2 regions of the Venatorbacter sp. C2-1 genome follow, and region 2 is predicted to be linked to the other one. Evidence: predicted binding sites of a transcription regulator. Region 2 holds the regulator's gene; the other holds the start of a gene.
The links. Region 2 encodes FNR, which switches genes on or off when oxygen is low (the NO sensors DNR and NnrR bind a similar motif). Its sites were predicted from a motif close to TTGATNTANATCAA; they were not measured.

Region 1 (16,198 bases), 1.5 Mb from region 2:
TGGCGTATCCAGCATACGGCCCAGCTGACGGCCAAAGGCGACCCGGCCCGACATGCGGTAAGGGTGTCCCAGCAGATGCGCGACACGCGCCAGATTATTCGCGGCCAGCTCGCTGCGTATGCGGGTACTGCTGACCCGCTCGCCGTCCACCTCAAAGGTGGAAGTATCCTGCACACAAAAGCCATGTTCTTTGCCGGCCAGGGCCAGCGCCTGATAATCACCGCTGCGGTCACAGCCAAAACGGAAATCATCGCCGACGATCAGGTGCTTAACGCCTAAGGCAGAAATCAGGATATCGCGGATAAAGGCATCCGCCGGCATAGAGCGCAGCGTCTGGTTAAATGGCAGGCACAGCACATAATCCACACCCTGAGCGGCGAGATCCTGCAGCTTCTCACGCAGGTTAGCCAGACGTGCCGGTGCCACCTGAGGCGCAAAAAACTCCTTCGGCTGGGGCTCGAATAACATCACCAGGGTTGGCACCGAGTGTTGCTGCGCGACCGCTTTGAGCGCCCGCAGAATCCCCTGATGGCCGAGATGCAGGCCATCGAAATTACCGATCGTAACCGCACAACCGCTGAAGTCTTCCGGAATGTTATGAAGCCCACGCAATAAGCGCATCTACAACCACTACCCGCCGAATACAAAGGGCCGGATTATAGCCAAATGACTGCTCAGGGAACAGCCATTTGGCCAGCCGTATGATTTCAGAACACTTCGCCGCGCAGATGGCGCAAACGCAGCCCTGCTGCAATCAGTAAAGCAAAATACAGAACGATACCGGAGACAACGATCAGCGCCATCCAGCCGGCACGCAATGAAGGCGACCATTCCAGCCAGCTCTGCGCCGGCCCCATCAGCCACCACATAAGTGCCGCCAGAGCGCCATTAGCCAGCGCTAACTTGCCGGCAAAAGACCACCATCCGGCCTGCGGCTGATAGACCCCCTGCTTTCGCAGGCCGCGGTACAGCATATACACGTTAAAATAAGCCGACAGCGAGGTCGCCAGCGCCAGACCCGCATGAGCGAACGGGAAAACCAGAATCAGGTTCAGCACCATATTCACCACCATCGCCTGAATACCGATTTTTACCGGGGTTTTCGTATCCTGACGGGCGTAATAGCCCGGCGCCAGCACCTTAATCATCATAAAGGCCAGCAAACCACTGCCGTAAGCCTGCAGGCTCAGACTCATCTTGCCGACATCGTAGACCGTCACTTCTCCATGGAAGAAGATGGTCGACATCAGCGGCGTCGCCAGCAGCACCAGCGCCAGCGCTGCCGGCAGCGCAATCAGAAATACCATACGCACAGCCCAGTCGAGGGTGCGGGAAAAGCTGTCCTTTTCATCCGCAGCATGACGACCCGACAGCGCCGGCAGAATCACCACACCGATAGCGATAGCAAAAACGCCCAGCGGCAGGTTGTTCAGGCGGTCGGAATAATACAGCCAGCTCACCGAGCCGCTCTCCAGAAAAGACGCCAGCAGAGTATCCAGTAGCAGATTGATCTGACTGACCGATACACCAAACAGCGCCGGCACCATAAGACTGCCGATACGCTTAACACCTTCATCTTTGGGCTGATATTGCGGGCGCACCAGCAGTCCCAGCCGCGCCACAAAAGGCAACTGAAATACCAGCTGCACCAGACCAGCCAGACACACACCCCAGGCCAGCGCAAACAACGGCTCTTCAAACCAGTCGGTCATCACCAGCGTGGCGAAAATCATGCACAAATTCAGCAACACCGGAGTAAACGCCGGTACCGCGAAACGACCGTAACTGTTCAGAACACTGGAAGCAAAGGCCGTCAGCGAAATAAACAACAGATAGGGAAAGGTGATACGCAGCAGATCGGCAGTTAAAGCAAACTTTTCCGGATCATTACGGAAGCCCGGCGCAAAAATCCAGGGCAGATAATCCGCAAACAACAGCGCCAGCAGTGTCACCGCCAGCAGCGCCGCTCCCAATACACCGGAAGTACGGGCAATCAGCAGCTGCACTTCTTCCAGCGGCCGCAGGCGGCGGTATTCGCTCAGCACCGGCACAAAAGCGACGGAGAAAGCCCCTTCGGCAAACAGACGGCGGAAGAAATTGGGAATTTTGAAGGCAACAAAGAAAGCGTCGGCGCGGGCACCAAAATACTGCGCCACCACCACATCACGGATCAGCCCCAGCACCCGGCTGAGCAGCGTCATCAGGCTGACAATCGACGACGAACGCAGCAGGCCCAGACCTTTACCGGCTGGCTTCTGTTCGGCGGGAGTAGGGTCTTGCGGTTGCGTCATACGAGTCTCCATTTACCTGCGCGTATCATACGCAGCTACACCGGAAAGTCTGTAGGAAAGCCTGCAGGAAAGTCAGCCGGGCCTGGCCATATCCGCGCAGCAAACGACAGAAACAAAAAAACCCGCAAAAGCGGGTTTTTCGTCCGAACCGGAACGTTAATCAGAGATTAACCTTTCAGTGCGAAAACCTTAGCATTCAGACGACTCTTGATACGTCCAGCAGTATTCTTGTGCAGAATACCTTTGTTCACCATTTTGTCGATGTAAGGTTGAGTCTTAGTAAACGCAGCCTGGGCTTGGTCATAGTCGTTAGTCGCAACAGCAGCGTGTACTTTCTTAATGTAAGTACGCACCATTGAGCGCAGAGCTACAGTACGAGCACGACGTTTGATAGCCTGACGGGCGCGTTTACGAGAACCAGCGGAATTTGCCACAGTCGGCTCCTCAAAATTGGTTTATCAATCAAATCTAAGAGGGCCGGGATTATCCAGACATCCCGCCCCAGTGTCAACAAGGGCACTGCTTAAAAAGCAGTCCCTTCCCTTAATGATCAGTCGATGATCACTTTTGCAAAAGACTTCACCAGCGAATCCACGGCTTTCATCTGCTCCAGATACACTTCCAGCTTATCCAGCGGTAAGGCACAAGGGCCATCACACTTGGCTTCAGCCGGATTCGGGTGCGCCTCCAGAAACAGACCAGCAATCCCCAGAGCCATACCGGAACGTGCCAGCTGGAACGCCTGCTGACGGCGTCCATCGGCAGAATCGGCACGGCCACCAGGACGCTGCAACGCGTGCGTGGCGTCGAATATAACCGGCGCCATGGTCTTCATATCGTCCATACCCAGCATATCCACCACCAGGTTGTTATAACCGAAGCTGGAACCACGCTCACATAACATGACGCGCTCATTACCGGCTTCAGCAAACTTCTTGATGATATGGCGCATTTCATGCGGCGCCAGGAACTGCGGCTTCTTCACGTTAATGGCCGCACCGGTTTTGGCCATAGCCACCACCAGATCGGTCTGACGCGCAAGAAACGCAGGCAGCTGGATAACATCCACCACTTCAGCCACAGGTGCGGCCTGATAAGGTTCGTGTACATCGGTGATCAGCGGTACGTTAAAGGTCTTTTTGATTTCTTCAAAAATCTTCAGACCTTCTTCCATACCCGGACCACGGTAGGAATTGATCGAGGAGCGGTTAGCCTTGTCAAAAGATGCTTTGAACACATACGGAATGCCCAGCTTTTCCGTTACTTTTACGTAGTGTTCACAGATCTGCATTGCCAGGTCACGGCTTTCCAGCACATTCATGCCGCCAAACAAAGTGAAAGGCGCGTCATTACTGACGTTAATACCGGCTACGTTTACGGCCTCGATCATGTTATTCCTCTGCTTATTCTTACTTTTGCTTAACGCACAGCCCAAGTGCTGCGCCAAAGTTACAAGACTACCAGATTATCGCGGTGAATAATCTCCGGCTCGGCAATATACCCCAGAGCCTGCTCCAGCTGCGCAGTCGGTGTGCGCACAATTTTCTGAGCGTCGGACTGGTTGTAATTGACCAGACCTTTAGCCACCAGATTGCCCTGCTCGTCTTTACAGGCCACCACCTGGCCACGTTCAAATTTACCGCCAACCGCCACCACACCAATCGGCAGCAGACTGCGGCCACCTTCGCGCAAGGCTTTAATCGCCCCGGCATCCAGCACCAGTTCACCATGGGTCTGTAAATGCCCGGCAATCCACTGCTTACGCGCCGCCACCGGCTCTTTATCAGCCAGTAACATAGTACCCAGCACTTCACCGGCCCGCAGACGGGTTATGACGTTATCAATACGGCCACCGACGATCACAGTGTCCGCACCGGAACGCGCCGCCAGTTTGGCCGCACGGATCTTGGTGATCATGCCACCACGCCCCAATACACCGCCGCCGCCGGCCATCGCCATATACTGCGGATCTGAGGCGCGGCCTTCGGCGATCAGCTCAGCATCCGGATTGGAACGCGGATCAGCGGTAAACAGGCCCAGCTGATCGGTCAGAATCACCAGCACATCGGCTTCTACCAGATTGGCAACCAGCGCCCCAAGGGTATCGTTATCGCCGAATTTGATTTCGTCGGTAACCACGGTGTCGTTCTCATTGATCACCGGCACCACACCCAGACTAAGCAACGTGCGCAGGGTACTGCGGGCATTCAGGTAACGCTTGCGGTCACTGAGATCGTCGTGCGTCAGCAGAACCTGTGCGGTAGCGCGCTTGTGACCGGCAAAAGCCGTCTCATAGGCCTGCACCAGCCCCATCTGCCCGACCGCTGCAGCGGCCTGCAGCTTATGCACTTCGTCCGGACGCTTGCTCCAGCCCAGACGAGTCATGCCTTCTGCCACCGAACCCGATGATACCAGCACTACTTCGTGACCCTGCTGCAGCAAAGCTGCAATCTGATCCACCCAGCTCTGCATACCTTCACGATTCAGACCACGGCCATCATTGGTCAGCAGCGCGCTGCCGATTTTAATGACCCAGCGCTTCTGTTGCGCCAGCTTCTGCCGGGTTTCCTGCCACTCCACAGCCGTCATTGCTTTCTGCCTGTTGCTCTCTGCGACTACTCTTTCGAGCGTTATGGTTAGCCGCGATTATTCGCGGGTATAAATAACTTCCACGTCGTAATCGTCATCATCATCGTAATCCTGATCCAGCTCGCGCTGCTGACGACGGCGCTCGTGCAGATACTCGATATGCTCACGCGCTTCGGCTTCAACCTGTGCACGCTCTGCCTGTAACTGCTCGGCAAATTCTTCATCTTCCTGGGCACGTAAACGACGCTGCTCAATGTATTCCATGATGTCGCAGCTGATTTTAAACGTACCCTCGCGGTTAATCGCGGCAATACGGTATACCGGCCCCTGCCACTGCAGGCGGTCGATAACGTCCTGACAACGCGCCTCGCGTTCTTCTTCCGGCACCAGATCCAGCTTATTCAGCACCAGCCAGCGGTCACGCTGCGCCAGACCAGGAGAAAACTGCTCCAGCTCGTTGCTGATGGCCTGTACGTTTTCCGCAGGATCGGAGTCATCGAAGGGTGCCATGTCGACGATATGCAGCAATAAGTGAGTACGCACCAGATGCTTGAGGAAACGGGTACCCAGACCAGCACCATCAGAGGCGCCAGGAATCAGACCCGGAATATCGGCAACCACAAAACTGCGGTGCGCTTCGACCGATACCACACCCAGATTCGGCACCAGCGTGGTAAACGGATAATCCGCCACCTTGGGCTTGGCTGCAGAAACCGCACGGATAAAGGTCGATTTACCGGCATTCGGCAAGCCCAGCAAACCTACGTCAGCGAGCACTTTCAGCTCCAGCTTGAGGTTGCGTGATTCGCCCGGCTGACCCGGTTTGGTCTGGGTCGGCGCCTGATTGGTACTGGATTTGTAACGGGTATTGCCCAGACCATGGAAGCCGCCACGGGAAACCATCAGCAACTGACCATGTTCAGTCAGATCGCCCAGCGTTTCACCGGTGTCTTCATCAATAGCCGTCGTGCCGACGGGAACTTTCAGATAGAGGTCAGCACCTTTATAACCGGTACAGTTACGGCTGGAACCGTTCTTACCGTTTTCGGCCTGATAATGGCGCGTGTAACGGTAATCGATCAGGGTGTTCATGGCGTCATCGGCTTCCAGAAAAACCGAACCACCATCACCGCCGTCACCACCGTCCGGGCCACCTTTAGGGATGAACTTTTCGCGACGGAAGCTCATACAGCCATTGCCGCCCTTGCCCGCCTGAACGGTAATTCGCGCCTCGTCGACGAATTTCATGCCTTATATCCTCTTGAATGCAAACAAAAACGCCCTGACTTCAAAGTGAACTTTGCAGCCAGGGCGCTCGGGTAAGTCGTGCAGCGATTAAGCGGCTGGAACGATACTTACAAACTTACGGTTTTCCGGACCTTTTACCTCGAAGGTAACAACGCCGTCTGCAGTAGCAAACAGAGTGTGGTCACGGCCAACTTTAACGTTGGTACCAGCGTGGAAACGGGTGCCACGCTGACGAACGATGATGCTGCCTGCTTTTGCAGCCTGACCACCAAACAGTTTGACACCAAGGCGTTTACTCTCGGAATCACGACCGTTACGGGTAGAACCACCAGCCTTTTTGTGAGCCATTGCTTTTCTCCTGTTTTGGGGTCACTGCAACACTGCGGATGCGGCGGTTTGGCAAACCGGCACGGACCCCGGACTTAATTCAGATAATTAGCCAGCGATGCTGGTGATTTTCAGTTCAGTGAACCACTGACGGTGGCCCATTTGCTTCATGTGGTGCTTACGACGCTTGAACTTCAGGATCTTCACTTTCTTGTGACGACCATGAGCAACGACTTCAGCAGTCACTTTAGCGCCTGCAACAACAGGAGCACCGATCTTAACGTCATCGCCGTTACCGATCAGCAAAACTTTTTCCAGAGCAACGGATTCGCCGGTAGCGATTTCCAGTTTCTCAACTTTCAGGGTCTGGCCTTCTTCAACACGGTACTGTTTACCGCCAGTTACTACTACAGCGTACATACTGTAATCTCCACATGAGCCCATAAACGGGCACTTACTTGGCTGCTACTTTCACGACCTGCTTCTACTGGCAACGCTCTGGTTTCCATATGGCAGGGAGCAGAATTTCGGGGCGCGAGACTATACCCCAGCTTATCCACACGCGCAAGTCACAATCCTATTGGGCGGTAAGCCTGCCATCCGGCTGACATCAGCAGCGAAAACTCCCGGCCAGCGGCGACGGCAATTACAGGCCAAAAAGTAAAAATATGCTGAAAAGCCGGTTTCAGGCGGCCAAAAACTGACTTTTTCACCCGCTATCGTTGTCAGCCCTTCCAGTACATCGCTACACTGCACGCCTTCAGCCGCTCCGGTTCTGCCTGCAAGCTCCGCCGGAGTCGAGCGCCGTTTTTTATAAGGCCCTTAATTCATGCAGATACAAGATATTCTCGCTGTCGTCAGCGACGAATTTCAGGCGGTGGATCGCCTGATCCATACCCAACTGGCATCGCGCGTTCCCCTGGTTGAAAAGATCGCCGACTACATTGTCAGCAGCGGCGGCAAACGCATTCGCCCGCTACTGGTACTGATGACCGCCAAAGCATTCGGCCAGTGCAACGAGCAAGCGGTTAAGCTGGCCACCGTGATTGAGTTTCTGCACACCGCCACCCTGCTGCACGATGACGTGGTCGATACCTCGGACATGCGCCGCGGCAACCCGACCGCCAATGCCAAATGGGGCAACGCTCCCAGCGTACTGGTCGGTGACTTCCTGTACAGCCGTGCCTTTACCATGATGGTTGAACTGGGTTCACTGCCAACGATGAGCATCCTGTCGAATGCCACCTGCGTGATCGCCGAGGGTGAAGTACTGCAGCTCACCAACGTAAAGAACCCGGACACCAGCGAAGCGCAGTATATGGATGTTATCCATGGCAAAACGGCGATGCTGTTTGAAGCCTCAACCCATGCTGCTGCCGCTCTGCTGCAATGCACTCCCGAGCAAAGCCGGGCCATGCAGGAATACGGTAAGGAACTGGGCATGGCTTTCCAGCTGATTGATGACGTGCTGGATTACGAAGGCGATGCCGAAGCCATGGGTAAAAACGTCGGCGACGATCTGGCCGAAGGCAAGCCAACCCTGCCGCTGATTCACGCCATGGCTCATGGTAACGAACAACAGCGCAGCCTGATCCGCTCGGCGATCCGCAAAGGCGGCCTTGACGATATGGCCGACGTACTGAATGCCGTACGCGAACTGGGCTCGCTGGAATACACCCGTCAGAAAGCCTATGACTGTGCTGACCGCGCTCAGGCGCACCTGCAACTTTTGCCGGATTCAGAGGCCAAAGAGGCCCTGCGTGCGCTGGCGTTACTGGCGGTGAAGCGTAATACCTGACAGACGGACAATGACCCGGAGGTTATCTGTGGCGAAGTGGTTACTCTTGTGTATTTCTCTGTTCTGGCTGCCCGCGCAGGCTGGCTTGCTGGACAGCCTGACCGGTAACGACGAGCCGGACTTTCTGCCGGTCGAACAGGCCTTTCCGCTGACCACGCTGATCGATAATGGCCAGCTGCACGCCAGCTGGCACTCCGCCGATGGCTATTACCTCTACAAGCACCGCATCTTTATCCAGCAGGGTGAGCTGAAGGCCGACCCGGTGTACTACTCGCATCCGGGTAAAGAGAAAGAAGACGAAGCCTTTGGTCTGGTCACTGCATTTTATGGTGAGCTGGATACCCGCTTTGACCTGAGCCGGTTTCAGCCCGGTGAACTGGTATTGCACCACCAGGGCTGTGCCGACGCCGGCCTGTGCTATCCGCCGCAGCGCTCTCGCCTGACCATTACTCAGGCCGATATTCAGGCTGCACAAAACACAACGGCCAATGCCAACTCCGATACGGCGTCAGGCAACAGTGTCACAGACAGCACTGGCAACTACAAAGCGAACAACCAAACAAACGGCGCAGCAGACAGCTGGTTCAGCAACCGCTCCTGGGGCGCGGTTGTTGGTTTGTTCTTTCTGCTGGGCCTCGGTCTGACCTTTACCCCCTGCGTGCTGCCGATGGTGCCCATCCTGACCACGGTTGTTCTGGGTCAGAAGAATACCTCCGCCAGCCGTGGCTTTATGCTGTCATCCATCTACGTCCTCGGTATGGCGCTGACTTATGCCGCCGCCGGTCTGACCGTAGGCCTGCTGGGTGCCGGAGCCAATATTCAGGCCTGGATGCAAACACCCTGGGTACTGATTCTGTTTGCCGTTCTCTTTGTGCTGCTGGCACTGGCCATGTTTGGCCTGTATGAGCTGCAACTGCCTTCTGGCCTGCGTAATCGTCTGAACCAGCTGAATCAGAACCAGAAAGGCGGTCAGTGGCTGAGCGTCTTTATCATGGGCGTTCTCTCCGCTCTGGTGGTATCCCCTTGTGTGTCTGCTCCATTGGCGGGCGCGCTGGTTTATCTGAGCACCACCGGCGACGCCGTTTTGGGCGGCAGCGCATTACTGGCGCTTGGCCTCGGTATGGGCGCACCGCTAATTGTGCTCGGCACCACCGGCGCTTCGTTCCTGCCTAAGGCCGGCGGCTGGATGAACCAGATCAAGGCATTCTTTGGCATTCTGCTGCTGGGCGTTGCCATCTGGCTGCTGAGCCGCATCCTGCCCGAGAGCGTCAGCCTGCTGTTGTGGGCCCTGCTGGCCCTGTTTTACGGCATCAGCCTGGGCGCACTGGAACCGGCCACCAGCGGCATACAGCGGCTGGTCAAAGGTCTGGCCTGGGTATTTTTACTCTACGGCATCAGCGCCTTTATCGGCGTATTACAGGGTAACAGCAACCCGCTGCAACCACTGAGCGGCGGTCTGGTTGCGGTTAACACTAACAGCACAACAGCGCACAGCTCAGCGTTCTACCGCAGCGATTCCGTTACCGATATCGAGCGCCGGATTGCTGCCAGCCAGCAACCGGTGATGCTCGATCTGTACGCCGACTGGTGCATCAGCTGCAAAGTGATGGAAGAAGAAATCTTTGCCGAGCCCGATGTGCAGCAGATGATGAAGAACGTCCTCTGGCTGCAGCTCGACGTCACCGATAACAGCGCCGAGCAGATTGCCTTTATGCAGAAGCACGCGATCTTCGGCCCGCCAACCATTCTGTTTTTCAATCAGCAGCAGGAAATGCAATCCGCCCGTATTGTCGGAGAGCTGGACAAAGCGGCCTTCCTGCAGAAGGTTCAGGCCGCCGGTCTTACTCAACCCTGACTCAAGAAAAGCAGAGTTCTTCACCGTCCTGCGGAATATGTAAGCGTTCCAGAATACCTGCCCGACGTGCTGCCAGTGTCAGTGACTGGCGTGTCACCGGGCAGTGATCCAGAGCCTCCAGATGGTTTGCCACCACCACTCCCTGACTAAGGCGTGCGGCTTCCAGTGCTTCTTCCTGTCCCATGATGATATCGCCACCAATATCAAACCGTGCCCCTCCTGCCGGAATCACCGAAACCTGCGGCTGCTGCTCCGTCAGACAACGTTTCACTTCAGCTGTCAGCAGTGTATCACCTGCTATATACAGACTTGGCTCCTGCGGATAGCGAATCAGGTAACCAAAGCCATGGGCCATCATGCTGCCCACAATCCCGCGGCCGTGCACGCAGGGAACCGGTGTAATTTCGCCTTCCAGAAAAGACTGTGTTCCGCTTTGCAGCGGCTGAACGTTCAGCCCCTTACTGCGCAGAAAATCAGCATCTCCAGTCATACAGAATACTGGTATACCGCGCTCACGCAGCCAGCGGCTGCCAGCCCGGTCAAGATGATCAAAGTGCCCCTTCTGGCAATGGGTAATCAGACAATGGGTCACTTCATTCAACCAGTCAGGGCTGTCATCCGGCAGCTCAACCAATGGGTTACGCCGACGGCTGAAAGTTGCGTATTTCAACGCTGGGATCGCCCCTTTCGGAGCCAGCATAGGGTCCACCAGAATGCGCTTTTCGCCCAGCTCAACAATCATGGTGGCATTACGAATCTGTCGTATTTTCATAGCGCTCTCCTCTCTGAGTAAGGGCATTGTAGAGGGGGCCTGCACGCGCTAGCATGGCAAGAATCGACATAAAACAGACATTTTTAAGCAGATGAACATTGGATTACTGCTCTACCCTGATTGCATCCCTGCCGGCCTGTTCGCCTTTGCCGACCTGCTGACTGCCTGCAATCTGCGCCTCGGCAAACGGCAATTCCGTATAACCTGGCTGAGTGAACCCGGCGGTGCATTGCCGGTTGCCAATGGTCAGACGCTCGACACTCTAGCACTGGCGGCAAACCCACCGGATGCCCTGCTTATCCCCGGTGCCTGGCGTGATCGTCATCAGGTCATACAGGCAAGTGACCAGGCGCTGGTTAACACCCTGCAGCGGCTGCCGGACAACACACAATTATGGAGCTACTGTACCGGCGTTTGTCTGCTTGCCCGCAGCGGACGTCTGGATCAGCACAACGCCACAACAACCTGGTGGCTGAAAGATACAGTCAGTCAGGCTTTTCCACAGGTTCACTGGAGCCTGCAGCACAGCTGCCTGTTTGACGAGCATCTGGCAACGGCCTCGGGAGTTAACGGCTATCTGCCCATCGCGCTGAAGCTGATCAGCCGCCACTGCGGTGCTGCTCTCGCCGAAGAGATCCGTCGCTATATGGTGCTGCCGCGACCGAATGAACAGAACAACCCTTTTCAGCAACTTCCCCTGTTACTGCAACAAAGCGAGCTGTTACGCCGCATTATCCAGTGGGTGGAGCAAACTCCGGCACAACAGGTACAAACCTCTGCGCTGGCCGACCATCTGCACCTAACCCCGGCCACACTGGCACGCAGGGTTAAACAGGAAAGCACAATGACCTGCGCACAGTTGCTGCGGCTGATCAAACTGAATCAGGTCAGTGATCAGTTACAGACCAGCAACCGCAGCATCAGCGAAATCAGCCATATGCTGGGGTTTGTTGATGACAGCAGCCTGCGCCGCAGCTTTCGCCAGCTGACCGGCCTGACACCAGGTGAGTATCGCCGGCAATTCGGCTGAGCCCTTGAAACTTCATTACCGAAGACGCATATAGATGGCATATTCTCGCGGAGATTCCATCATGCATTACACCTGCCCATCCTGTGCCGCCATTAACCGCATCCCTGAAGATCAGCAACAAAAGCTGCAGGCCCAGTGCGGGCGCTGCAAACAGCCCTTATTCAACGGTCATCCGGTGGAACTGAACGACAGTAATTTTCAGCGTTTTCTGCTGAAAAATGATCTGCCGGTAGTGGTGGACTTCTGGGCCAGCTGGTGCGGCCCGTGTCAGATGATGGCGCCGGTATTTACCCAGCTGTGCGGACAGATGCAACAACAGATGCGCTTTGCCAAGGTAAACACCGAACAGGCGCAGCAAACCAGCGCGCAACTCGGCATCCGCAGTATCCCGACGCTGATTGTTTATCATCAGGGAAAAGAAATTGACCGTCTGGCCGGAGCCTTACCGGCACCGCAGCTGCAACAGTGGTTGCAGGCGGCGCTGAGTAAAATTCACTGATCTCAGACAGAGTCTCTGTCAGGCAGGCGCTTTCCGGCAATATCAGCCAGCGCCTGCAGCACCGGCTGCAGCGGGCCGGTGACATCTGCGCAGTTACGATACAGGCGCTCCAGCTGACCCATATGATTACGCACCAGCTGCGTCAGATGCTGCTCCTGATCCGGATCGAGATTCAGCAACAGCAGCTCTTCAGACAACTCCAGCTCCAGCTCCTGCACGGTTTCACGCGCACTGTTTAACCCCTGATCCTGACGCTGCTGCAAATGCTGCAGGGCATATTCCACATCGTCCAGTGCATTCAGCAGCGTCTGTTGCTGATGCAGTTTGTGCTCAGTCGCCAGCGACTGCAGCCTTGCATGTACACTGCTCATAAGAACGCACAGGTGATCTTTTATCCGGCCATAACGTGCCTCTTCCTGCCAGGGCACGTTCTTGATCAGCACGGATGCATTACCAAAGTTCACTATCATGCGTTTTTCCAGCTCGATAATACGCGCGCCTTCGCGGCAGCTCAGCAACAGCTCCGCTTCCAATGGCCGCACCTGCTCAGCATGCGAGACAAAACAGAACTCCGGCCCCGTCCAGCAAGCCAAAACAGCATTCAGGCCAAAGTTTTTCAGGCTGGCAATCAGTACAGAGGCCAGCTGCTGGCGGTTTTTACAGCCCATAACCTGCTCGATAAAGCGACTGATCTCCCCCTGCTCCGCCGAGTGAGTCATGGCTTCAAACGCCGCCTGGCGGGCATAATCGGCCGATGATTGCAGGATTTCCCGCTGCTCACTGCTGAGCAGAGCGCGCTCAACCTTGGCGCGCATCTCGTCAATATTAAAAGGTTTACTGATAAAATCGTCGGCCCCGGCAGCATACCCCTGCAGACGCTGGTCAAGATCACTCTGACCGGAGACAAACAGAATCGGCGTATGGCGTGTTGCTTCACGGGCACGCAACAGACGACAGATTTCATAGCCATCACGGCCCGGCATCTGAATATCCAGCAGAATACAGTCCGTCTCCGGACGCAGACCATTCAGAAACCCTTCCGGATCGGTAAAGGACTGAACATCGTAGTTATCCAGCGCGCGCTCAAGCAACCTGACCATACTGATCTCATCATCCAGCAGCGCAACGTTGTTACAACTCATATCCCTCTCCCTGAAATAATTAACGATTTGATCTGCATCAACTATAGCAAAGCCCCTGCAAACGACAGGGATTCGCCTGATCTGTATCAAGACGCTTTCTGCCAGAGCAGGCAATCTGAAAGCATCTGCAAAAGGAGGCCTGATAATGACAATTGAACACCACGACCTGCACAGCGAATTTCCGGACATGGGCGACCAGATCCGTTCCCTGAAAATGAAAGACCGTCACTTTGCCCGTCTGTTTGACGAGTACCATGAAGTTGACCGCGAAGTACGTAAAATCGAAGAAGCCGTTGAAGCGGCCTCCGATGAGCGCCTGGAAGGCCTGAAAATGCGCCGTCTGCATCTGAAGGACGACCTGTATGCGATGCTGAAAAGCGCCTGAGCGTTTCCGCCAGACACAAAAAAGCCCGGATTTTCCGGGCTTTTTTGTGGGTAACGCATCACTTATCAGAAGTTTTTGCGTACACCGATAACGAAATTCAGATCGGAATCGTCTTTATCGTTATTGTCGCCATAAGGGGTGTCATCGCTGATAAAGTCAGCAGCGATAAACAGATCAATCTTATGGAATTCGGGGAAATCACGGGCCACTTCAACACGGGCAGTCAGCGCTTTATCGTCAGCGTCATCCACCATCCACATACCAACGGCTACGTCCAGGTACAGACGCTGCGGCAGGTGTTTTTCGAAAGTGACTTCCGGATACCAGTACTGAGCCTTTACGCCACGGTGCATATTGACAGACAGACCCTTGGCCGGGCTGGTACCCAGTTTGAATTCGGTTTCTTCACGACCCACATCGAACAGGGTGTTGTAAGTACGCACGCCCATATCGAGGTTAAAACCATCGAACTGGTTGTTGTAGCCGAAATACACGTCCATCTCGACCGGCAGACCTTCGGCGCCGTCTGGCTTATCAACATTGGAGAACCAGGCACCGGCATAGGCATTACCGTTTTTAACATCTGCACCACCCTGCAAGGCCGGACCATCATCAGTCTGGCTCAGGCCACGGAACAGGTAGTTTGAGACAAAAGCGGCGTTATACGTCACAGTGGCGGCGGATGCCGCAGACGAGAGTGCCAAAAAAGCCGGAATGGCCAGCAATGTAGTGCGTTTCATGGGGTTCCCTCAGTGAATTAAACAGGAACCCCTTGTCTACCACAGAGCGATTACAGAATCATCGCCCAGCGTTTCACAATCCAATAACGTTCACAGAAAGAGCCGCTACAGAATCACGGCCCACAGCATTTTACAATCCGCCAACGTCTTCCCCCTGCGCCTGCAGATCCGCATGGTAAGACGAGCGCACCAGCGGGCCGCTGGTCACACGCAGGAAACCCAGACTCTTGGCGATATCACCCAGCTCTTTAAACTCTTCCGGTGTAGCAAAACGCTTAACCGGTGAGTGATTTTTGCTCGGCTGCAGATATTGCCCCAGCGTGATGTGATCAATGTTATGCGCGCGCATATCCTTCATCACTTCAATCACTTCCTCGTTGGTTTCGCCCAGGCCAAGCATCAGACCGGATTTAGTCACCACCTGAGGGCGGCGGGCCTTATATTCTTTCAGCAGCGTCAGAGACCACTGGTAATCAGAACCCGGACGGCATTCTTTGTACAAACGCGGCACGGTTTCCAGATTGTGGTTAAACACATCCGGTGGCGTTTCGCTGAGAATATCGAGGGCAATTTCCATACGGCCACGGAAGTCCGGTACCAGGGTTTCAACCTGAATCGCAGGGCTGTGCTCGCGGGTCAGGCGGATACAATCAGCAAAATGCTGGGCGCCGCCATCACGCAGATCGTCACGGTCTACCGAGGTTATCACCACGTATTTCAGGCCCATATCGGCAATGGCGGTAGCCAGATTGATCGGCTCATCCACATCAAGCGGATTCGGCCGGCCATGGCCCACATCGCAGAACGGACAACGGCGGGTACAGATATCGCCCATGATCATGAACGTTGCCGTACCGCCACCAAAACACTCACCGATGTTCGGGCAGCTGGCCTCTTCACACACGGTGTGCAGCTTGTGCTTGCGCAGCTTCTGTTTGATGTCGTTAATCTTCGGTGAGGCCGGAATACGCACGCGGATCCAGTCGGGTTTACGCGGCAACTCTTCGGTAGGGATGACTTTGATCGGGATACGGGCGACCTTTTCAGCACCACGTAATTTTTCTCCCTGAACCACTTTCGCCTTATCTGTCATATCACGCTCCGGGCGCATCGCTGCCGGCACTCAATTCAGCCAGCAACTGTTGTTGTAAGGAAGCAATCACCGCCTCAATGCTCAGCGGCAGATCGGTTTCATTGCGCATCTGCGTCATCTGCATGCCGGCATAGCCGCAGGGATTGATACGCTGAAAGGGCTCCAGATCCATATCGATATTCAGAGCCAGGCCATGAAAGGAGCGGCCATTTTTAATACGCAGCCCAAGTGAGGCAATCTTGCGCTCACCGACATAAACACCCGGCGCATCTTCGCGCGGAGCAGAATCAATCTGCCACTCGCTGAGAGTGGCCACGATCGCACGCTCAATTGCCGACACCAGTGCCCGCGGTCCCCAGCCAAGGCGTTTGATATCCACCATCAGATAGACCACCAGCTGGCCCGGCCCATGATAGGTAACCTGCCCGC
Region 2 (16,198 bases):
CTGCCACAGGAAATGCCTGGCTGACAGCCGCGCTGAGGTTAGCGATACCAAGAGCCAGTAACTCCTGATTAGTGCGCAGACGCGGAGCGGGTGTGTGGCCGGAGTCTACTAGTTGGCGCGGTGCCAGAGCCTCGGCCACCGACAGGCTGGACAGATAACCAATCAGCGCGATGATGGCAGCGGCTGGTAATAATGCCTGCCACTGTTCCGCAGACAGTGATGGCAGCGCAGGTGCGGGTAGTCCGGCAGGAAGCTCACCGATGGTGGCGATCGTAAGCCCCGCCGTTTGTACTGTGGCAATCCCCAGGGCAACAGCCGCCAGTGGGCCAGCTTTATTCAGCAGACTGCTGAGCCAGGCTGGCAGGCGGCGGGTCGCTTTGGGCATCAGCCACTGCCAGCCATACAGCAGGGTGACCGCGGCCAGCGCCATCAGTAACGCACCGGCCTGTGCCTGCGGATAATCATGGCTGAGGTGTGTCAGTGTTTGCCACAGCGAGCCGCCACCGGGAAGGGGAATACCGGTTATGTATTTCAGCTGGCTGATTACAATCAGAATGGCGGTTGCGCTGGTAAAGGCGGAGATCACCGAGTGGCTGATAAAGGTTGTCCAGCGCCCCAGATCAATCAGGTAAAACAGCAGCAGCCAGAGCCCGGTCAGCAATGCCAGAGCACTGGCCATATGCAGATAATCCGCACTGCCCGGAGTTGCCAGCGTATGTAAGGCTTCAAAGGTCATCAGAGAAATAACAGCCACCGGACCAACGGCTAGCACCGGGCTGCTGCCCAGCAGGGCATAAGCCAGTACCGGCAGCAGCGCGGCATAAAGCCCGGCCTGTGGCGGCATGCCGGCCAACAGGGCGTAGGCCATGGCTTGCGGTGTGATCAGTGCAGCGACAACCAGTCCGGCGGTAATATCCGGCATCAGCCAGCGCCGCTGATATCCGGAGAAGGTGTTAGTCAGGTGCATGCGGATTGATCTCCCGGTGTGGCATTGGCGCTGTTGTTTCTGGCTGGATATCGCAATAGAGGCTGTTCAGGACATTGATGATGCGTTCGGCTTTGTCGTCACTGAGCTGATAATAGACATTCTGGGCGCTGCGGCGGGTATGCACCAGATGCTCACTGCGCAGCCAGGCCAGATGCTGGGACAGGGCCGATTGACTCAGCGGCAGACGGCTGATCAGTTCGCTGACCGAAATTTCACCATGGCGCAGGCAACAGAGAATGGTCAGACGGTGTTCGTTGGCCAGAGCCTTCAGCAGGCGGACAGCATCCTGGCGGTGGTGATCAAGGGCGTCGTGATTAATCATGATGTGTGTTCCGGACAGCGCTCTTTAAAGTGTATATCAAATATTGCTAAATAAGAATATGCTAATATAATCACTTTGAATTTTATCGCCGGAGGCCGTAATGACCCACCAGCCAACTGATGCAGCAGTGATCAGCATCGAGACATTTTTCCACGAAGATACTTTCACCTTTACCCATCTGCTGGTCGATAAAAGTACTGCCCGTGCGGCCATTATCGACCCGGTACTGGACTTTGATCAGAAATCCGGACGTACCAGTACGGCTTTTATTGACGCCATTCTCGCCGGGGTCAGGGAGCAGTCTCTGACGCTGGATTATGTACTGGAAACCCATGCCCATGCCGACCACCTGACCGCGGCGGATTACATCCGCAGCCAAAGCGGTGCGCGCATCGTTATCGGTGCCGCGATTTGTCAGGTGCAGGGCACCTTTAAGAAGATCTTCAATGAGGGGGAAGGCTTTATCGCCGATGGCCATCAGTTTGACCTGCTGGTCAGTGAGGGGGATAGCCTGCAGCTTGGCGACAGCCGCATTGATGTAATGGCCACTCCGGGTCACACCCCGGCCTGTGTCAGCTATCAGGTGAATCAGCGCGATGTGTTTGTCGGCGATACCCTGTTTATGCCGGATGTCGGTACGGCCCGTTGTGATTTCCCCGGTGGTGATGCTGCGACTTTATATCAGTCGGTACAGCGTTTACTGGCCTTACCGGAAGAGACTGTGCTGCATTTATGCCATGACTATCCGCCGTCTGAGCGGCCGGTTTGCTCGGCCGTAACCGTTGCGGAGCAGCGGGCGGCAAATATCCATGTAAAAGCCGGTGTCAGTGAAGCTTCCTTTATCACAATGCGCACGGAACGTGATGCCGGGCTGGATATGCCGCGGCTGATTCTGCCATCGCTGCAGGTGAATATCCGCGCCGGGGCGTTTCCGCAGGCGGAAGATAATGGTGTGTCTTACCTGAAACTGCCGTTAAACCTGCTCTGACGGGGCGTGTATGGCAATGACTTTTTGGCATTTGCACCGATTTCTATTAGTCTGAATGCAACCAAACAAAAAGGAATAAGCCATGCTGGCGAACAACCGTTGGGTCAGGGCTACCGGTAGTCTGAATGACAAGCCCATCAGTATTCAGTACCGCGAAGACTGGGAGCTTGCCCGCCAATCGGAAAGCTATCCGTTGTGCGTGCAGATTGCCTGGAACGCCGGCAGCGTCGATGACAGCACCGGCTTTCCCGGTCTGGCCGAACAAAGCAAAATCCTGACCTTCGGTGAGCACCTGCAGCAACAGCTTGAACCGGCAGAAAATGCACTGGTAACTATGGTGATTACCCATGACGGAGTGTGCCAGTGGATTATCTACTGCAAAGATATTGAGCTGTTAAAAGAAGGTCTTGACCGCATTCCCACCGGCGAGGGCTTGTACCCGATTGAGGTGGTGGCCGATGAAGACCCTCAGTGGCAGACCTTTACGCAGGTGTATCAGGCGATTCGTCCAGAAGCCTGAGCGCCTCCAGCCGGCGTTCTTCAATTTCCGCCAGCTCCGCTTCGACAATGGCCGGGTTTTCCAGCGTGATCCGGCCTATCTTTCCCGCCCGCAATTCATGCAGACATAACTCCGCCGCTTTATGCAGATCGGCAATACCGCCGGGCTTCAGACAACCGCGTTTGGCGGCAATGGTGTTCAGTGCGTCGGATGCGCTGGCCGGTAATTCCTTAAAGCGGAAACGGGCTGACAACTCGGTGGCGTACTGATCAAGCAGATAACCCAGGGCATAGGTGGCAACGTCGGTGTATTCCATGGCGGTGTCTTTGACGGCGCCACTGGCCGCCAGACGATAGCCGCTGTGTTCGTTCTCAAACTTGGGCCAGAGAATCCCCGGTGTGTCGGACAGCACGATGCCGTTTTTCAGGTCGATCATCTGGTTGGCTTTGGTCACCGCCGGCTCATTACCGGTTTTGGCGATATAGCGCCCGGCCAGTGCGTTGATCAGGGTGGATTTACCGACATTGGGAATACCCATAATCATCACCCGGATGGAGAGCTTTTTCTCCAGCCGTGCCGCTCCCAGTTTTTTACACAGTGCGATCAGCTTTTTAACCTGATTGCGGTCTTCAGCAACCAGTGGAATGGCCTGGGTATTGTGCTGCTTGCCGAAATAGTCGACCCATTGCTGGGTAACCTTAGGGTCCGCAAGGTCGGCCTTGTTCAGCACTTTGATGCAGGTTTTATCACGACGCAGCTCGTCAACCAGAGGGTTGGTGCTGGAGTAGGGCAGGCGGGCGTCAAGCACTTCGACCACGATATCGATGTCTGGCATCGCTTCGCTGATTTTCTTGCGGGCTTTGTTCATGTGCCCTGGGAACCATTGAATTGCCATAGTGACGCTTTCCAATTGACGAGTGATTAAAAGGGCGGCACATTGTAAAGCAAGGCCAGTGGAGAGCAACCGCTCACTTGTACGCAGTGGCCTGAGTATGACTGATTACTGCGTTACCGGTGAAAATCTCCGACACTGGACTGTCATAATTGCGGGTTATTTTAACCTCATGCGGCAAGGTGAAATTGATCGGATTGGAGACAACTATGGATGTCTTACCAGAAGATTTTGCCCGGAGTGCCAAGAAGCAGGGGCGGCAGGCCTCAGCAACGGTGTCCGGTCGGCGGCGGGCAGGCTTTCTGCTCGGCAATAAATTTGTTTTTTCAGATCAGGCCGAGGTGGTCTGGGTAGAGGCGGGGCCGGGGGAGTTCCGGGAACTGCGTCTGTGGCGTAAATAGCTGTCTATGATCGACGGTTCAGCCCCGGCGCTAAGCGTGCGGGTTATATAAAGTACACCAGAGCTGCTGGGCAGCTCTGGCTTCTGTACTGATCAGCTGCCAAACATCGACATTGGCTGGCTTTCTTCTTTGTGTTCAGTTGTTTCTTCGGTGCTCTGGTCTGTGTTTTCCGGCTCTGTTGTCATCGTTACAGCCGGAGCACTGTCGTTCTGTGCAGTCATTGGCTGATTATCCGCCTGGTTACCAGTCTGTGCTGCTGCTTCATCATCAGCATCTGCATCTGCATCATCGTTATCGGCACTGTTGCTTTGCGGACGGTTGCCGGATTCCTGCATTTTGGCTTTTTTGCGCTCAATTTTGGTGATCTGACGGTCGTGGTTGGCCCAGACACCGGTCTTGATCTCAACGCTGTGAATGCCGTTTTCTTCGGCGATTTCATCGGCCAGTGAGCGGGCAGCTTCATCGGCATCGCGGGCCAGCAGCTTGCGTTCGCCGGCATCCAAACGGGCAAACAGATCGATCAGGGCGTTGGACAGCACTTCCTGAGCAATTTCATCGCGGTTCTTGCGGAAGCGGCGGGCAATAACGTTAAGCATGGCCAGATCATTAGCGTCCATGCGCATGGTAAAAGCGGCCAGGGTCTGTTCGCGTTCACGTTTTGCTTTCTCTTCTTCGTAGTAACGGTCAACAAGAGATTGGGTGCTGGTGGTATCGATATCCTGCATGATTGGCTTCCGTCTGGTGGTTCAAATTCAGTCCGGTACTGTATATGTTTACATAGGTTTTGTGCAACCGTCCGTGGTTGTTTTATAGTAGCCATTATTGTCATTTTTCTTATGGACTGATTATGAACACCGCTGACTCCATCGCCGCTAAACTTGCCGTTTTATCCCCTCTGCACCTCGATATCCTTAACGAAAGCCACATGCATGCCGGGCCTGCTACTGAATCACATTTCAAATTGGTTGTGGTCAGTGCGGAATTTGATGGCAAACGGCCTGTTGCCCGTCATCAGCGTGTGTATCAGCTGCTGGCTGAAGAGCTGACCGGGCCGGTACATGCTCTGGCTTTGCATCTTTATTCTCCGCAGGAGTGGCAGGATGCGACCGTGCCGCCGTCGCCTCAGTGTCAGGGCGGTCATTGACCGGAGCTGTCCCGGGGGCATGATAGTGGCGGGCTGGCTTCCGGGCCGGCCTTCGCTGTGAATCTGCGGTTATTGCCAGTACGATTTTGGCTGATGTGCACCTACAGTGATAATCAAAGTGCAGGCATGCTCCACCTGCAATAAAGCATAGCGGGATCTATTTATGTGGTTGGTTACTCGTCTGCTGGTGATAGCGTCTTTAATGGTAAGTCAGGCCTGTATGGCTGACTGGGAACTGGCAAAAGAAGACAGCAAGCGGCAGATTATTGTGTATACCCGTGCGGCTGAGCAGTCTGATATGCGCGAGTTCCGTGGTGAAATGCGTTTGCAGACAACCCTGTCGGCGCTGGTGGCATTAATCGAAGATAATAAAGCCGGCCCTGAATGGATATACCACTGCCGGGCTCTGGAAGTGATCGAACAGGTTTCTGAGCACGAGCGTCTTTTTTATATGGTGACGGAAGCACCCTGGCCAGTAAAAGACCGTGACAGCGTTATCTACAGTGTTCTCACTCAGGCTGATGATTATTCGGTGCACGTTGATATGCAGGTGCGTAACGATGTGTTTCCGGCCAACGATGATTTTATCCGCATAACCAATATGAAAGGCTTTTGGGAATTCCGCCCGGAAGGCGATGGCTGGGTTACCGTGATTTATCAGGTTCACGCCGATCCGGCGGGTGGCATTCCGGCCTGGCTGGCGAACAGTATGGTGGTGGATTCGCCATACTACACCTTGAAAAATATGCGCAAAATGGTGGCCAAAGAACCCTATGTCAGCAGCCGCCTGCCACACATTCGTGATATTGCCAGCGGGGAGTAACAGGTTTTTATTGCGCCTGTGCAATTGCTGGCTGTTCCGCAACTCCTGATATTTGTCATTGCATTGTCATAAAAGCGTCATACAATCGCGCCCAAATTTAAACTCAGAAGTAAGTCCTATGAATTTCTGGCGCAATTTCTTTTCTTCAGTACTGACTTTTATTTTTGCTGTAACGGTTCATGCCGGGCAGATCGCTCGTTTTGACGGGTTGCCTGTTGATGGTGAAATTAACCTTTTTTCTGTACAGGGATCGAACACCATTGGTGCCGAATTAGCCCCGAATCTGGTAAAAGCCTGGTTGCAGGAAAAGGGTGCTGAGAAAATTGAGGTGCAAAACTCCGGCATTGATAACGAGGTCGAAGTCAGCGGTTTTTACCCGGCGACCCGTACCCGTGTAACGGTAAAAATTGCAGCACACGGCTCCGGTACCGGTTTTAAAGGCCTGGCAGCAGGCAGTGCTGATATTGCTGCGGCCTCCCGGCCGATTAAAGATAAAGAGTTCAACCTGTTGCAGCCGCTGGCGAATATGCGCAGTCCGGGCAGTGAACATATTATCGGGATTGATGGTCTGGCGATCATCGTACATCCGGATAATCCGGTCAGTGATCTGAGTGTGGAAGAAATTGCCGAAATTTTTTCCGGCGGTTACAGCGACTGGTCAGAGGTGGGTGGTAAACCCGGCCCGATTCATGTGTATGCCCGTGACGATAAATCGGGTACCTGGGACAGTTTCAGCGGTATGGTTTTAGGTGAGCGTAACTTAATTGCCGGTGCCGAACGTTTTGAATCCAATGCGGAATTATCAGACCGGGTTGCAGCAGACTCGGCCGGTATTGGTTTTGTCGGGCTTTCTTCAGTGCGTTCTGCCCGGTTATTGTCGGTTTCGGATGGCAGCGCCAAATCTTTACTGCCTAATAAACTGACGGTAGCAACCGAAGATTATGCTCTGGCACGTCGTCTCTTTATGTACACCGACGACGAACCTGCCAATGATTATGTTAAAGAATTTATTGATTTTTCATTACAGGATGCAGGCCAGAAAATTGTGGCCGATACCGGCTTTATTTCGCAGGAGCTGAAAGCTGTTATTCCTGAGTTTTACGACGAGCTGCCAGAAGATTTCCGTCAGCTGACTTCCGATGCCAAGCGTCTGACCATTAACTTCCGCTTTCAGGAAGGCAGTGCCAAGCTGGATAACAAAGCTCTGAAGGATCTGGAGCGTCTGGCCGATTTTCTGCACGCTAACGGTTCAGCTGAAGTTGTGCTGATTGGTTTTGGTGATAAAAAGAAAACCGAAAAACGTTCGCAGTTATTATCTAAATTGCGCGCCATGGCAGTGCGCCGCGAGCTGGTACGTTACGGTATCTATCCGAAAAATTCTGTTGGTTACGGTGAAAACCTGCCGGTTGCTTCCGTGAATGGTATGGAAGGTCGCAATAAAAACCGCCGGGTGGAAGTCTGGGTGCGTAAAGCCGGGGCCTGATGCCCTGGTTATTCAGACGCATAAAAAAGCCCGGTTAAATCCGGGCTTTTTTATGTTTGCTTTTGAGCGCCGGATTAATCTTCGGCGTGCAGCAGCAGATACAGCTCAACAACGGCAGCAGGAATATTACTGCACATCTGATTGGACAGGTCGATGTCATCGTCGATGTCTTCCATTTCCGGCTCGTCCATAAACAGACCAGAGGCATACATGATCGGGAACAGGTGCTGGGCAACGGTTTCTTCGTCACGCGCGTACCACTGTTCTTCCTGCAGCAGCACACCGGTCATAAAACCCATGGCCCAGCTTTCCAATGGTGGCTCTTCTTCTTCGTCGACCAGTGTCAGGTCGGCCGGAACCGGGAAATCCTGACCGGAGTCGAGCCATGCCTGAATCTCTTTGGCGAGTTTCAGGAACAGGGCATTTACCTGTTCTTTCTCCGCTTTGCTGAAACCCAGTTGTTCATCAAAGGCGCAGTCCCACACCTGCTGAACACTGAACTCTACCGGGCCCGCGATTAACGCGGTGATCAGGCCGTGTACGGCGAAAAAATCGAAACTGTCCTGACGTTCGGCTTCGTCTTCGAGCAGTACGCCCAGGGTTTCCAGTTCGTCTTCATTAAGGGATGGGATACTATTGAGGTCGGACATACGCTACTCCTGAATTTGGCGCTAATCCTAACAGGCTTGAGACCGTGCGGAAATCTTACAAACAACAATTCTGGCTGACTGTCGGCGGCGAGCAGGTCGCTGTGCATCTCTCAGCGATGCGGCGTAAGAGCATGCGTATGCTGGTGAATGCCGAGGGTGAGGTGGATCTGCGCATCCCGCTGGGGTATCCCAAGGCGGAGGTGCTGGCGTTTGTGAATGCCAATCATGACTGGCTGCTGAAGCGCCGCAGCGAGGTGCTGGCACGACAACAGGAAGCCCGGCAAAGTGTACTGATCCGCGGACGCGAATTACCGTTTAAAAGCAGTGCTCTGGGCGAGTTTATGGTCGCTGAACAGGCGGTCTGGGTGCCTGAGGGCTGGACGCCTGCGCAAACGCAGCAGGCGCTGGATAACTGGCTGCGCGGGCAGGCGCGGCATGAATATCCGCAGATGATTGAACGCTGGTGGCCGTTCTTCAGCCAGTTTGATGTGCGCCGCCCGCAGCTGCGTATTAAAAAGATGCGTACCCGCTGGGGCAGCCTGTCGCAGCGCGGTTATATCAACCTGAATCTGGCGTTAATGCAGCTGCCAGCGGAGCTGATGGAACTGGTGGTAGTGCATGAGTTGTGTCATCTGCGCCACTTTGATCATGGCGCGGGCTTTAAAGCGTTGATGACCCAGTGTCTGCCGGACTGGAAACAACGCGAGCAACTGTTAAATCAGCTGTCGCGCCGTTTGCTCTGAGGTCTGCCTGTCAGCGCGATTTCACTGCGCTGTTAATCCACAATTGCGAATACCAGTAATACCAGCCCGGATGGCGCACGCTGGGAGCGGTACAGTTATAACGGCTGCGGCCGCCACGAATGGGTTTTTCTGCACGGGCGGTCAGGTTGACCACGCCGTTATCGGCTTCTGTCTGCGTGCTGATTGCACCTTCACCACTGGCAAAACACTGAATCTGGCGCGGACGCAAATCCACTTCCGGGAAATGAATGGCCAGGGTTGGCGGATTCTCTGCCGCCAGTACCGGCTCGATCAGCTGGGTTGGCGGCACCGGCAGGGCAAGGGTGTACAGCTTGGTTTTCAGGGTTTTGACGTTGGCATAAATACCGGAGGCCGGGAAGCGCGGCAGTGCCTGCGGATGAGACATAGGGCCTACCGGTCCGGACTGCTGACCAAAAGCAAGGTAACCGTTCGCTGCCAGCCAATCGATAATCTCCAGATCAAATTCCCCATAAGGGTAGGCCAGCAGCTTATGGCTGGTGCCCAGTTCTTTCTGCAGACGCGCTTCCGGCTCCGCCACTTCCTGAGTCAGCCAGGCATCCAGTGTCATGCCCTCCGGGCGCTCAATCAGATAAGGATGATCCGCACTGTGGTTGGCAATCAGAGCACCGTTATCCTGTAGTTCTTTCAGTTGCTTCCAGTCCATTACCACGCCGTGTTGCTCATCCACCGCATTGGTATTCACAAATACGGTAAAGGGCCAGTTGCGTTGTTTCAGCAGCGGGTAGGCGTTGTCATACACCGAGCGGTAGGCATCGTCGAAGGTAATGGCGACGGATTTTTCCGGTAAGGATTCGCCTGCGCGGATCTTGGCCAGCGCCTGACCAAGGTCAATCACATGCATGTTTTCCTGCTCCAGCAACTGCAGATGAGCGGCAAAACCTTCCGGACTGATACTGGTCGATGCGGGTGTGTTGGCCGACACATGGTGATATTGCAGAATCACCAGCTGGGCGCGTACCGATGCAGAGAAAAACAGTGCGAAGAGAACAAACGGGAGAGAAAACTTAATCATGAATACCGGTGCTTGAGTCGTTGAAAGGCCGCCTGAATGGTGCGGAAACGGGTTTCATCACCGCCACGGTCAGGATGATGCTGCATCGCCAGGCGGCGATATTGTAATCGAATCTCTGCCCCTGTCACGGGCTTACTGAGTTCCAGTTCAGCAATGTCCCGATCTTCCTGTTCGGGCTGTAACATCTTTTGCCAGAAGCAGCGCAGCAGTTCATCCACCTCTTCCTGAGCGGTATTCAGCTGGCTGAGATCGAGGTAATACTGTGCCAGCGGCTGATGTTCGGCCAGCTCGGTGTTGCGGGCGTTATCGGGCCAGGGCGAGCGGCGGATACTGAGTGCGCTGATTTCCAGCAGGGCAGATTGCTCATCAGCCCATTGCTGCTGCAGGCGGTAGAGGCAATGCATCAGAATAAAATGGCTGCGGAACATGGTGAGTGAATCGCGCAGAGCGTCGGGGCGGAAAATTCCCTGTTCGGGTGCCTGCAGCCAGCACAGCACGTCGTATTCGCTGTGGCTCTGGCCGTCGGCCAGATACAGGCTCAGCAGTTCAAGCAGGGGAGCGAAATCGTCGATGGCGCTGTTGCTGGCCGCCAGAGGAGAAAGGGCATCTGAGTTCATGCTCTTATGCTAGCACAGGGTGGTTTACCGGGGAGGCCTCAGGGCTGGTCCGGGTCGGTATCTTCAATCAGCTGGCGCGCAAATGCCGGCAGGCGATGTTTAATGCTGTTCAGCTTGTGCGAAAACACGTGATAACGACGGCGCAGAAACTGCAGAAATGTGCGCACTCTGGGGATAGTCGATACCAGCATAGACAGGCCCAGAATGATCAGGATAATGCCAAGCGGAATCGGCATTGGCGTAATAATAATTCCCAGCAGCAACAGCAGAATACCGGTCACCATTTTAAAACTGCGTTTGATCATTCTGCATCATCACCCGGATGTTTTTGCCGGTTTTCCCGGTTCTGGAGGAATGCTGTACGTTGTTGTTCAGGCATGCCCATGCTGACACCCTGACATGACTGTGTTGCGAAACCATGAAATCTTTTGGTACAGGCCGTTGTTTATGAGTGAGAAGGAAAAAAAGCCGCTGCCGAAACGCAGCCATCTGATTACCCCGGAGGGGGAGCAGGCCTTACGCCGGGAATATGATTACCTGTGGCGCACTGAGCGTCCAAAAGTGACGCAGGAAGTTTCAGATGCCGCCAAGCTGGGGGATCGCTCGGAAAATGCGGAATACATCTATGGTAAACGCCGATTACGCCAGATCGACAGTCGCGTCCGTTTCCTGCTGAAGCGTCTGGAGATTCTGACGGTGGTCGATCGTCTGCCGGCTGATCCGCAGAAAGTTTTTTTTGGCGCCTGGCTGGAACTTGAAGACGATGATGGCGAGGTTCATCGCTACCGTCTGGTGGGCGAGGATGAAATTGATCTCAAACGCGGCTATATCAGCGTTGATGCGCCGTTGGCGCGGGGATTACTGGGAAAACGTGTCGATGATGAAGTGACCGTACGCCTGCCGAAAGGAGAAGAAACCTTTTACATCCTCAGCGTATCTTACCAGCGCCCTGAATGGGATGCCGGCGGCAGTAATCAGGCCGTTTTCTCCGCCTGATGTATCTGCCTTCTGCAACAGCATGAAAGCTGACCTCTGCTAGGCTTAATGGCAGGAGGATCATTATGATATCAGTACGCACGATCATGGCTTTGCTGTTGGCTTTTCTGACGTTGACAGCCTTGGCCACCGACGCCGGGATGCAGAACGAAGCAGCCGCCGAAGGCGAAACCTGGCCCTTTGCCGGCGTCTATAAAATGCCGGTCTGGATTGATCAGGTACAGCGGGTCTGCCCGTGGAAGTCTGACGCCGGAGAGGGGTACATCCGCGTTGTCCGTACTAGTGTGAAAGGCCCGCATGGCATTTATCTGCAGTGGATCCGTAAAGGCATTGCCGGCAGTGAAACTCAGGCGATCTCAACGGTGCGGGTAGAAGAGCTGGAAGGACAGTATCAGGTTCATCTGCAGATGCCACAGCCGCAACTGAGTCCTGATGCTTGTCACCTGACGGCAATGGCCGAATCCATCATTACCGACCGGCGTTATAAGATGGAGTTTATTGTGAAAGGGCCGGGGGATTATCAGCTGCTGGTCACCAGCATGTTGCAAGGCGGTTTATGACCGCCTTTTCTTTTGCCAGCCAAAAAGAGCAGTCAGATCAGTCGATCTGAACCACATCCAGACGGGTAAACAGATGACCTTTGTCCTGCTTATCCTGCAGGGTGACAAAATCAAACAGCTGCGTATCGCCCAATTGTGACGGCGCCACATTACAGATAGCGGCAAAGATATTTTCACTGCGTCCCGGCTGCTCCTTGTCCCACTGTTCCAGCATCATCTTAATATTCTGACGTTGCAGGTTTTCCTGTGAGCCACACAGGTTGCACGGAATGATCGGGAAGCCCCGTGCCTGGGAAAATTTCTCGATGTCTTTTTCTTTGCAATAAGCCAGCGGACGGATCAGTACGTGTTTCTGGTCGTCACTCAGCAGTTTCGGCGGCATGGCCTTGAGCTTGCCACCATGGAACATATTGAGGAACAGGGTTTCGATGATGTCGTCACGATGGTGACCAAGAGCGATTTTATTGGCGCCAATACTCTCGGCAAAGCCATACAGGGTGCCACGACGCAGACGGGAGCACAGGCTGCAGGTGGTTTTACCTTCCGGAATAATTTCTTTCACTACGCTGTAGGTATCTTTCTCGACGATGTGATACTCAATACCCAGCTGGCTCAGATACTCCGGCAGCACATGTTCAGGAAATCCGGGCTGCTTCTGATCCATATTCACCGCCACGATATCAAAGTGAATCGGTGCGCTTTTCTGCAGACTCAGCAGAATATCGAGCATGGTGTACGAATCTTTACCGCCGGACAGGCAAACCATGACCTTATCGCCGTCTTCGATCATGCGGTAGTCTTCGATGGCCTTGCCGACATTGCGGCGCAGGCGCTTCTGCAGTTTGTTGAACTCGAGTTGCTCTTTGCGCTCGGCAGCGGATTCGATCATAAAAACACCCTGAATAATTGCGCCCGCTTTATAGCAGAATGCATCGGGTGAAGGAACCGCCTGCGCAGGTCAGGCAGTTAAAAAGGAATGTTGTTCGGGGACTTTGAGAAAAGGTACGCCTGCTCAGGCTGCACGGTCGAGCAGGGCGGTGGCGGCACCGAGACTGGCACAGAACTCTTCAATGCTGACACCACTGCGGGGATGGTAAAAACGTTTCCACAGACGTGCGAGCTGTTCTGCGGTTGCATCGGCGGGCAGAACAAAATCATCATTGCGGGCATAGATAAACCAGGCAATGGCGGTGGCATAAGACAGATTGGTGGTCAGCTCGGCATGAGGGTGACTGAGAAAATCATGCTGGCTGGCAAGGCCGCGCACGGTGCTGGCCAGTTCAGGCTGTTGTGCCAGATAAGCGTCCCATACATGGCGGTGGGTCAGGCTGTGAATGCGGTAAATGCCGAGAGCCCGTTGACCGGCGGCTTTGAGATGCGATCCAAGAGCCGATTCTTGAGCCGCAGTTGCCAGCAGCAGGGTGCTGGCCATCGGGTTACTAACCCCGATGCGTTGCAGGGTTGGCTGGATTACCCAGCGGGTCAGTTCATTTGCGCAGATGCCCATGGTCACCTCCTTATACGTCATATCGGCTGAATGACGCTGTTTCTGCAATCTTAGATCAGATTATTTTATCTGCTGCGGTTTTATACCAATTGCCAATAGATAGCCTGGATACCGGCGCCAGAAAAATAACGTCTGTTCAGCCTTTATTCTGGTAAAAGCATTTCCCGTACCAGAGGGCGTTGCATAAGTGTTCATAAGCAGAAAACAGGCATAAGAGGGCAGGCATAAAAAAACCGGCCTCTGGCCGGTTTTTTTGCTTACGGGTGAGCGGCTTACTCTTGCGGGTGAGCGGCACACTCTTTTTCAGTATTCAGGCCGGCCAGTTCATACAGCATATCGGGGTCCTGCAGAATCACTTCTTTACCCTGGGTTTCGATCAGGCCGTTCTTCTGGAAGCGGGTAAACACGCGGCTGATGGTTTCTACCGCGAGGCCCAGATAGTTACTGATATCCACCCGCGACATCGGCAGGCGGAAATGACTGGCCGAAAAACCACGACGGGAATAACGCTGGGAAATATCAATCAGGAAAGAGGCTACGCGTTCTTCGGCGTTTTTCTTGCTGAGCAGCAACATCATGTTCTGATCATGACGGATTTCGGTGCCCATGGTACGCATCAGCTGCTTACGCAGATCCGGCAGGTCATCGGCCAGACTGTCGAGTTGCTGCAGCGGAATTTCACAGACGGTGGTGGTTTCCAGCGCTTTGGCGGTTAACGGATAGTTGCCGTTATCATAACCGGCCAGGCCAACCAGCTCAGAGGCCAGGTGAAAACCGGTAATCTGTTCTTCACCGTTACTCGCCAGAGTGTAGGTTTTCAGGGCTCCGGTGCGAACGGCAAATACGGATTGAAACGCTTCGCCCTGCTGGAACAGCAGCTGACCTTTCTGGATCGGACGGCCACGGCGGATGATATCGTCGAGGCGCTCCATATCGGAATCGTTCAGGGACAATGGCAGACACAACGCATTCAGTGAGCAGGTCTGGCAGTGTGGTTGAGTGCCCCGCAGTGGAGCAGGCGCAACATGTGTCGTTTTCATGACTGATTCCTGAGTGAAACCCCGGTGTCGGAGTAAGTAACAAGTGCAGCAGTTGCGGCTATGTTCGGCATTAGCGCGCGATCTGTCAAGAAAGTAACCAGACCGATGCTGCCGTCCACAAACCAAATCCGATCAGTAATCCCCCGGCAACCTGACGCACGCGGTTGTTGCTCAGAAACGGCGTCAGTACATTGGCCGCCAGTGTGCTGGCAAACAGGGCTGGCAGGGTACCCAGACCAAAGGCGAACATCGCAGCGGCTCCCAGCAAAGGCTGGCCATTTGCGGCAACCCAGCTCAGCGTGCTGTAAATCAGGCCGCAGGGCAACCAGCCCCAGAGCATGCCCAGCCACAGACGATCAATCGCACGCGGAGATTGCATAAAACGGCGGGTCAGAGGCTGCAGGTGTTTCCAGATTCCCTGGCCCAGTTGCTCAATACGGGTCAGCATCAGTGACCAGCGGGCAATATAGAGCCCCATCAGTATCAGCATCAGCGCGGCCAGTGTCCGCAAGATCAGCATCAGCCACTGGTGCTGGCTCTGCAGCCACAGACCTGCGCTGGCGACTATCAGCCCGGCGATGCTGTAGCTCAGTATGCGCCCGGTGTTAAACAGCAGCGTCACCCGGACACGCTGAGTTCCAGCGCTGCTGCCAATAGCCGCAGCAATACCCCCGCACATCACCAGACAGTGGCTGGAGCCAAACAGGCCGAGCAGAAAGGCGGTCAGCAGCGACAGGGGTTCAATCATGGCTTGTCAGATGGGGTTTGATCGCTGTCGTCCTGACGGCGATTTATCGGCTCATCGTCATCAAACAGAATGCGGTGGGCGGGGGACTCCATGTCTTCAAACTGGCCGCTCTTCACCGCCCAGAAAAAGATCAGCACGGCAATGCCGATCAGCAGTAAAGACAGCGGTACCAGGATGTAAATGATATCCATCGATCAAACCTCAGAGGAGTCAGGAGCCGGCAGGCGATTCAGGCGCAGGGCGTTGGTGACCACCAGTAACGAACTGAATGACATGCCAATCGCAGCGGCCCAGGGCGGAACAAAACCTGCCGCTGCCACCGGTAATGCGATGAGATTGTACAGCAAAGCCCAGCCGATGTTCTGAGCAATAATACGGCGCGTCTTGGTGGCACCATCCAGAGCGGTCAGTAAGGTTTCCAGACGACCGTTGGTAAGCATGGCATCGGCGTTGGTCTTAGCCAGATCGGTGGCTTCGTTAACGGCCAGAGCAATATCAGCACCGGCCAGTACCGGCACATCGTTAATACCGTCGCCGACCATCATGACCCGCTCACCGGCCTGCTGCCAGGCGCGCACTGCGGCCAGTTTCTGTTCCGGCGAGACGCCGGTCTGCAGGTCGGTAATGCCCAGTGCATCCGCCACCACCTGACCGGATGCGCCGGGGTCGCCGGTCAGCAGAGACACGGCGATACCGCGTTGTTGAAGACCGCTGACAATTGACGCAGCGTTGCGGCGCAGGCT

Region 1: the regulator FNR is predicted to act here: its motif matches at 13,579-13,592, upstream of MT343_RS04165 (YdcH family protein).

Annotation. Positions count from the first base shown of each region.
Region 1 is NZ_CP094879.1:925,664-941,861, reverse strand. Features, by position in the region: gene ribF (bifunctional riboflavin kinase/FAD synthetase) at 1-621, opposite strand, end outside; gene murJ (murein biosynthesis integral membrane protein MurJ) at 708-2,291, opposite strand; gene rpsT (30S ribosomal protein S20) at 2,459-2,725, opposite strand; gene kdsA (3-deoxy-8-phosphooctulonate synthase) at 2,842-3,681, opposite strand; gene proB (glutamate 5-kinase) at 3,741-4,880, opposite strand; gene cgtA (Obg family GTPase CgtA) at 4,938-6,128, opposite strand; gene rpmA (50S ribosomal protein L27) at 6,216-6,476, opposite strand; gene rplU (50S ribosomal protein L21) at 6,564-6,875, opposite strand; gene ispB (octaprenyl diphosphate synthase) at 7,285-8,253, shown strand; gene dsbD (protein-disulfide reductase DsbD) at 8,282-10,108, shown strand; gene MT343_RS04185 (MBL fold metallo-hydrolase) at 10,110-10,880, opposite strand; gene MT343_RS04180 (GlxA family transcriptional regulator) at 10,972-11,910, shown strand; gene trxC (thioredoxin TrxC) at 11,972-12,409, shown strand; gene MT343_RS04170 (response regulator) at 12,412-13,551, opposite strand; gene MT343_RS04165 (YdcH family protein) at 13,697-13,936, shown strand; gene MT343_RS04160 (TorF family putative porin) at 14,002-14,676, opposite strand; gene lipA (lipoyl synthase) at 14,807-15,769, opposite strand; gene lipB (lipoyl(octanoyl) transferase LipB) at 15,771-16,198, opposite strand, start outside.
Region 2 is NZ_CP094879.1:2,467,140-2,483,337, reverse strand. Features, by position in the region: gene MT343_RS10990 (SulP family inorganic anion transporter) at 1-967, opposite strand, end outside; gene MT343_RS10985 (ArsR/SmtB family transcription factor) at 954-1,310, opposite strand; gene MT343_RS10980 (MBL fold metallo-hydrolase) at 1,411-2,298, shown strand; gene MT343_RS10975 (DUF695 domain-containing protein) at 2,381-2,818, shown strand; gene ylqF (ribosome biogenesis GTPase YlqF) at 2,781-3,692, opposite strand; gene MT343_RS10965 (hypothetical protein) at 3,842-4,090, shown strand; gene MT343_RS10960 (hypothetical protein) at 4,183-4,815, opposite strand; gene MT343_RS10955 (BolA family protein) at 4,938-5,234, shown strand; gene MT343_RS10950 (START domain-containing protein) at 5,398-6,057, shown strand; gene MT343_RS10945 (substrate-binding domain-containing protein) at 6,176-7,540, shown strand; gene MT343_RS10940 (YecA/YgfB family protein) at 7,615-8,190, opposite strand; gene MT343_RS10935 (M48 family metallopeptidase) at 8,235-8,933, shown strand; gene MT343_RS10930 (polysaccharide deacetylase family protein) at 8,944-9,987, opposite strand; gene MT343_RS10925 (DNA-J related domain-containing protein) at 9,984-10,604, opposite strand; gene MT343_RS10920 (PGPGW domain-containing protein) at 10,643-10,909, opposite strand; gene greB (transcription elongation factor GreB) at 11,052-11,600, shown strand; gene MT343_RS10910 (hypothetical protein) at 11,666-12,160, shown strand; gene ttcA (tRNA 2-thiocytidine(32) synthetase TtcA) at 12,198-13,049, opposite strand; gene MT343_RS10900 (hypothetical protein) at 13,173-13,667, opposite strand; gene fnr (fumarate/nitrate reduction transcriptional regulator Fnr) at 13,940-14,707, opposite strand; gene MT343_RS10890 (sulfite exporter TauE/SafE family protein) at 14,793-15,455, opposite strand; gene ccoS (cbb3-type cytochrome oxidase assembly protein CcoS) at 15,452-15,646, opposite strand; gene MT343_RS10880 (heavy metal translocating P-type ATPase) at 15,650-16,198, opposite strand, start outside.